DNA from 2 places in the Exiguobacterium sp. N4-1P genome. Region 2 is predicted to be linked to the other one. Evidence: riboswitches for the same ligand, from Rfam matches in the RefSeq annotation. Region 2 holds a riboswitch; the other holds the start of a gene.
What was found. A riboswitch is a leader RNA that binds a small molecule or an ion and turns the genes downstream of it on or off. The one in region 2 is predicted to bind cyclic di-GMP.

Region 1 (3,420 bases), 140 kb from region 2:
AACGCGCCGCATCATAGCACCGATTGCGATTCACGTTTTCAATAACGGAATTGTCGTACTCGCACTCTATGCAATGACTTAACTTACGAAAGGTAGTGTTTTCATGCGCCAAGGCTCAAACTTCATGGCATTATTTTATGCCCTGTTCGGTATTCTCTTCATGTACCTCGCGTACAGCAACTCGATCGAGGCAGGAACCGTCTTTAACTTTTGGACGATTCTGTTGACGCTGTTCGCAGCGATCGACTTTTACCGTCTTTACTTGATTTTCCGCTTCCGAATGGCCGCGAAGAAGATGATTGAGAAGGAACAAAACAAAAAAAATGATAAAGAATAAGTAAGTATTTTCATCAACAAGCGCGCCTTCGCTATTCGAAGACGCGCTTGTTTTCTTTTAATGAGATTTATCCATTCGATACTTATCAATGATTACTTTCGCGACATCTAAACTAATCCGCTCATCGATGACAAGGTTCTTAATCATGTTAACGAATTCGACATCATCTTCCTGTACTGACTCAATCCGTTGAATGAGTTGATTCAGCTTCGTTCGAACCGTCGGATACGAGACTTGATACGCAGCTGCCATATCTTTAAGCGATCCTGAATTTAAAACAAACTTCCGTATGAATTCAAGATGTTCTTGTTCTAATGCCAATACCCATGGAGGAACTTCATTTCTGTCCATTGTAGTGTACTCCTCTATCTATTTTTACGTTACAAATCTTGCACTTCGAGTCGATCCTTTTCCTGCTTCAAACGTTTTTTACGCGCTTTTTCCCCATCCAATCCAATACCAATCAACGTCGAAGTACTAATCATTGTACCGATTTGTATTAAAGATTTTTTGTCCTCAGACCAGACGCCTCCATAGAAATAGGTGTAGGTCCCAGCGAGTACAATCAGTACCGGTAATACCCACGCGAGCTTTCCATTTTTCCTAGATAAATAAAATTGTCCAACCATGAAAATAATAACACCAATCGCAATCGATAAACTCCCCATAAACTAGACCCCACTTCTATTTAATATAATCCAAATATGAATTATATTAAATAAAAAGTCAACATAGTTTAATTTAATTTAAATATTGTTTTTAAAATAGTTACTTTTATTAAAAAAAGTAATTTAGAATATATTTATTATCTCACTTCAAATAATTTATATTTTACTGACTCATTATCGAAAAACCTTATCTATCCATAGAAACAAATCACTTATACTGAAGATACGGTTCTTCACCGGAATCGAACGGGCAAACCCACAGAAATGTGGTGACGCAAAACTATAGGGGCTACCGCTTCAAGCTATGCTTGCCAGTTACCGAAGTTCACAAAAGGAGACTACGTTCACATGAAAAAAATCAATTATGTCGTTACTGCCGGCCTCGCTTGTGCGTTGATGCTGACGCCGCTCGGCTCAATCGATGCCAAGAGTAAAACATCGAAGCATGACCGCAACAAGAACGGAATCCATGACAGCTGGGAAAAGAAGTACAAGCTTAAAGGGAAAAAACTTGCGCAGCAAGATACGGACCATGACGGCTTAAGTAACTACACCGAATACAAACTCAAACTCAATCCACGGAAGAAAGACAGCGACCGCGATCACATTAGTGACGCACATGAAGATACGGACCGTGATGGCTTAACTAACGCCATCGAACTCGAACTTGGGACGAAACCGTATTCACGTGACTCCGACCGTGATGGCGTGCTTGACGGCAAAGAACGCAACAAGGCCGGTCACCGCTATGAAGATATGCTGAAAAAAATGAAGATTGCTCTCGCGACAGAGACGACGCAAAGTCAGATTAAATACCAGTTTAAAAAGAAGAAGAGTCAGCTGCGTGTCAAAACGAATGACGCAACGGTCGATGAAACCCGTGTCCGCCAATTGATTCAGTTCATCGAGTCACATCCGAAGATGACGGAAGAGGAATTACGGGCACAACTCGTCAGCTTATTCGCTCTCTCTGGTTCTTACGAGTTGGAGATTGAACTCGAGTACTTCGATCACGAAGAAACGAAATCAGAGCACCGTCACGTTGAAGAAGACGAGCAAGACGATGATCAAGGTCAGGACGAAGATGATGATTCAGATGATGACTCGGACGACGAGCATGAAGATGAAGATTAATCCTTAAACAAAAAAAACACCTGCTCTAAAGACGACCGACGTCCATGTGACGAGGGGCAATCTTTAAGACAGGTGTTTTTTTACTTTTCGTTGACCATTTCTTGAATCAATTCACGGTTCCGTTTTTTGAAAACTTCATTGTGGGATGAGACCATCGCGACTTTGGCAGCATCCGGTTCAATGAACTGCTTCGCCCGGTTGACGGCGTTTGCCGCGTCCTGGAATGTACCCGAAATCAAGTTCACCTTGCCGTCATGCGTCAAAATATCTCCTGCTGCATACAATCCCGGTACACTTGATTCGCTCGACGCGTTACCGGCGATGTAAAAGTCGTCGACTTGTTTGATGTCGAGTTCCGAGTTCGCGAGCAACTCTGCTTCCCGTTCGTAGCCATGGTTGATGATGACTTCATCGACGTCAACGATGTTTGTCACGTCCGTCGCACAATCAATCAATTCGACGGACGCAATCCGGTGGTGATCGTCGCTTGCGATCAACTTATGAATCGTCGTGTTGAGGAGACAGACGGCTGAGCTTCGGACGAGTTGGTCGACTTGTGCCTCGTGACCTGTGAAACAGTCTTTCCGGTATGTGACGTAAACTTTTTTCGCAATCGGTTCGAGCTCGTTCGCCCAGTCGATCGCTGAGTTACCGCCACCTGAAATCAGGACCGTCTTATCTTTAAACCGCTCAATCGATTTGACGGTATAGTTCAAGTTCGACACTTCGTACCGTTCGGCCCCTTCAATCTTCAGTTTTTGGGGATTGAGGATTCCGCCGCCGACAGCGACGATGACTGTCTTCGAATAATGAATTTCTCCCGACTCCGCTTCGAGGACGAAGTTTCCGAATACGTCTTTTGCGATTGAAATGATTTTTTCATTCAGGTGCACGGACGGATTAAACGTTAAGCCTTGTTCGACGAGTTGCTCGATCAGCTTCGCTCCGGTAATGGGTGGCTGTCCCCCGACATCCCAAATCATCTTCTCCGGATAAACATGAATCTTGCCACCAAGCTCTGCCTGGTATTCAATGATTTTCGTCTTCATCCCGCGTAATCCGCTATAGAAAGTCGAGTATAACCCGGCCGGCCCTCCACCAATTACCGTTACATCAAACAATTCCTGCTGTTCCATCTCACTCACTCCTCGCTCTCGACTACGACTGATTATCATTCTCATTCCCAATGATAACGTGAACATCTCTTGAAGACAAGAAAAAATGTTGACAGCGTTTTTATGAGACTGGTATGGTTAGGGAGACGATAGTGATAATCATTAT
Region 2 (3,420 bases):
ATACGGCTATAGATGCTTTGAAAACTACAGTTTCTGAAGACTATGATAATTCATTGTTAGATTCCATAGTTCGACGCAAAAACCGATTAATTCTTCTTACTGCGCATCGCAGAGAGAATTTAGGTGAACCTATGCGAAATATCTTCAGAGCGGTTAAAAGATTACATGATAAGTACGAGGACATAGAGATTGTTTATCCCGTACATATGAATCCTGTTGTACAAGAGTTGGCCAACAGTGAGCTATCTGATTTGGATCGAGTCCATTTGATTGATCCTTTGGAGGTATTTGATTTTCATAACTTTGCTTCTAAGGCACATTTGATATTAACTGACTCTGGAGGGGTTCAAGAAGAGGCTCCATCTTTAGGAGTACCTGTTCTTGTCTTAAGAGATACTACCGAAAGACCGGAAGGCGTTGAAGCTGGTACTTTGAAATTAGTAGGTACTAGTGAAGAAAATATCTTTACAGAAAGTAATTTATTGTTATCTGATTCTATGGAACATCAAAAAATGTCGTTAGCAAATAATCCTTATGGAGATGGAAATGCCGCTCAAAAAATTGTAGAAATATTAAAAAAAGAATTAATTTTTTCTATTGATGAAATTAAAGTATAATTTTTCTTAAAAGCACCCTATTTAATCATTAGTAGAATACTATTTTTATACGATAAGATGTAATGATTTTTCTAAAATATGTATTGCAAATACAACAGCGGTTAGAAATGAAATTATTCGTCAATCAATTCTGTAATCTATTGTCTTTTTTGAATTAATCATTTAATAGGTCTTCGATTTATGTAGGTCAGTTTGTTGTTAATTGAAGTCACTAAATTCGAGTCCTTGACGGAAAAGAGCAGATGAACGATTTACCGTGATGAAAGTACTCCATATGAATAAATGAATGAGATGAGGAAAAAGAGGTCCCAGCGATAACCATCGCCTGGACCTCTTTTTTACGTTCGATGTTTCAATTCGTTGACCTGCCTCTTAAAAGTGACACGTTTTGCTTAGTACATCCTGTATAATTGTGTCATGCAAAAGCAGTCATAATTGGAATTGAGTAATCGGTTATGAGATTATATGCAAGTGGATTAGAATTTATTGTAATTCAGTGTCTTGTTTGATTTTAAGTGAATGAACCCATTCTTTTTCGCGTACTGCGCACTTTTCGCACCTTGTTTAGAAGAAATCGTCAATGTCTTGATGTCTTCTTCTTCGTTCAACTCCTGAAGATCTGCCATCCGGTCTTTTGACCATTGGTCTTTTGCGACCGTCGAGTAGTTGAAGCTTTCCCACATGATGCCATCGATGTACGGGTACGTATGGTATTTTAATGTCCCGAAGCCCCAGTTTTGAATCAATGAGAGATCCGCATGTTTCGTCTTGACGCTCTTCAAGAAGTTCGTCATCGCGACTTGCTGCTGCTCAAGGATCTTTGGTTGGTCGGTATGTTCGTTGTCGATGTCGCCGACTGTATCCAAGAAGACACCGTCGAGTCCTTTATTGACGACTTGCTTTTCGACTTCTTGCATGAGGACCGCTTGGTAATGCTTCGAGTTGATGTCCATTAAGTATGAATCCCATTCCGCGTAGTGAACACGTTGTCCATCACGGTGGAAGAAATCTGATTCCTTTAATTGTGCCATCAAGTCTGTGTTCCAGTTGTCGGCTTCCATCGTGTTGATGTAGCCATAGACTTTCGTGCCGTACTTTTGAATTTCTGCGATTTGTTTCGCTGAGTAAAAGACCGGTTCGATGATCATGACATCGTACTTTTGCATCTTCTTGATTTTTGATTTCGTCGGTGCATCGTAGTAGACCTTATACGAGCTGACGGAATCGAGTGGATTCGTTGATTGAGCTTTGCCCGTGATTGGTGTCATTAGTAACACTCCTAAAAAAAGAATGCACAAAAAAGACGTCACGCGTTTGAGTGAGATAATACCCATGGTTAGTAGCCTCCTGATTTTTTATCAGAGAGCGGCTGCGGCATTGCAGACTGGCGATCGGTATCCGAAGATCGACGACCCATGTCTTTGCGCCCTTACTTTTCAGTAAGTTTGCCCTTCTCGATATTTAGTTGTAATTGCCTGTTTGACTAAATCTTACCACTGCTAACAAAAATGTAAATAACTATTTTAAGGAGAGTGTGCCATGATTTACACACAGCATAGAAATACAGTCAAATGGATAGAAATGCTAGCTAGTATTTTACTTATCGGTTTCTTTGACTATATGTTTAGCCTTTCGGTCTCGAATTGGGCAATTGATCCGTTAATCTTTTATATTTTATTGTTCGCCCTCCGCTATGGTCTGCTCGGAGCGTTCGTCAGTTTCACGATGACGATGCTGTACCACCTGTTTTTCCTGTCGGTCGAAGGATCGGACATTCTCTTATTTTTATACGACCGGACGGAACTGAGCTGGATCATCTTCCACTTCCTCGTCGCGATGGTCTGCGGGATTTTCAGTACCTCGTTCCAGGAACGTTACTTATCTTTACGGCTCCGCCACGAAGAAGTCGTCGAAGAAAACAACCACTTGCTCGAGACGGTCGAAAAGCTCCGGCTGTCACAGTCGACGATGCAAAAGAAGGTCCTCGACTCGGATCATACGTTAACGAAAATCTACCAAGTCGGACTCGAGCTCGACCAAACGGCGGCCGACATCGTCCGCGATCGCCTCGTCGATGTCTTGAAACGTTCGTTCAAGGCAGAGAATCTTGCCATCTATCACGTCGATGCGTCAAAACGGACGTTACGACTCCACGTCCGGTTCGGTGAGAAAGAGGTCTTACCGCAAACACTATTCATCGATCCGTCGACCGGCATCTATCAACGGATGTTCAAGACGAATGCGATTTCGATCCGGACGATGGACGAGGCGGACGTCCCGTTACTGATTGCACCGATCCGCTACGACGGGAAGATTCAAGAGGTCGTCGTCATCCAGGCGATCGACTTCAACCGCCTGACGAGTTACGAGATGAACATCATGCAGTTGATTCTCGACTGGACCGGGACACGGATCGAAAAAGCGTTGACGATGGAATGGAATGCGTCGCGTGGTGATTTGATTGAAGGGACACGGATTTATCAAATCGAGCCATTCAATAAAAAAGTCGCACTCCAACAACACCGAGCTGAACAGTACGATCAGCCGTACAGTACAGTCGTCTTGCCGGTCGAACAGGTCCGGCTGTCGTTGATTGAAATGGAATTAATCCTACGCCAGTCGATGCGGGAAATCGACATCATCGGCTATGACGAGACGAATCAAATGCTTCACTTCCTCTTACCGGGAACACCGCAAGAGAACGCTGAAGGATTCAAGCAACGGATTAAAGAGTTGTTCGCACGAAAAGGAGGGAATCTTGGATGATTTTCTTCGTCCTGTTATTTTTTCTGATTCATGCCGT

Region 1: linked by a shared signal. The riboswitch ahead of A0126_RS13495 (hypothetical protein) and the one ahead of A0126_RS12805 (glycoside hydrolase family 191 protein) in region 2 are both predicted to bind cyclic di-GMP.

The regions. Positions count from the first base shown of each region.
Region 1 covers NZ_CP022236.1:2,650,064-2,653,483, forward strand. The annotation lists gene A0126_RS13475 (CPBP family intramembrane glutamic endopeptidase) at 1-82, shown strand, start outside; gene A0126_RS13480 (DUF4305 domain-containing protein) at 104-337, shown strand; gene A0126_RS13485 (DUF2089 family protein) at 395-688, opposite strand; gene A0126_RS13490 (hypothetical protein) at 718-1,005, opposite strand; cyclic di-GMP riboswitch class I at 1,245-1,328, shown strand; gene A0126_RS13495 (hypothetical protein) at 1,354-2,139, shown strand; gene A0126_RS13500 (NAD(P)/FAD-dependent oxidoreductase) at 2,220-3,275, opposite strand.
Region 2 covers NZ_CP022236.1:2,505,404-2,508,823, reverse strand. The annotation lists gene wecB (non-hydrolyzing UDP-N-acetylglucosamine 2-epimerase) at 1-617, shown strand, start outside; gene A0126_RS12805 (glycoside hydrolase family 191 protein) at 1,094-1,885, opposite strand; cyclic di-GMP riboswitch class I at 1,993-2,077, opposite strand; gene A0126_RS12800 (hypothetical protein) at 2,157-3,383, shown strand; gene A0126_RS12795 (hypothetical protein) at 3,380-3,420, shown strand, end outside.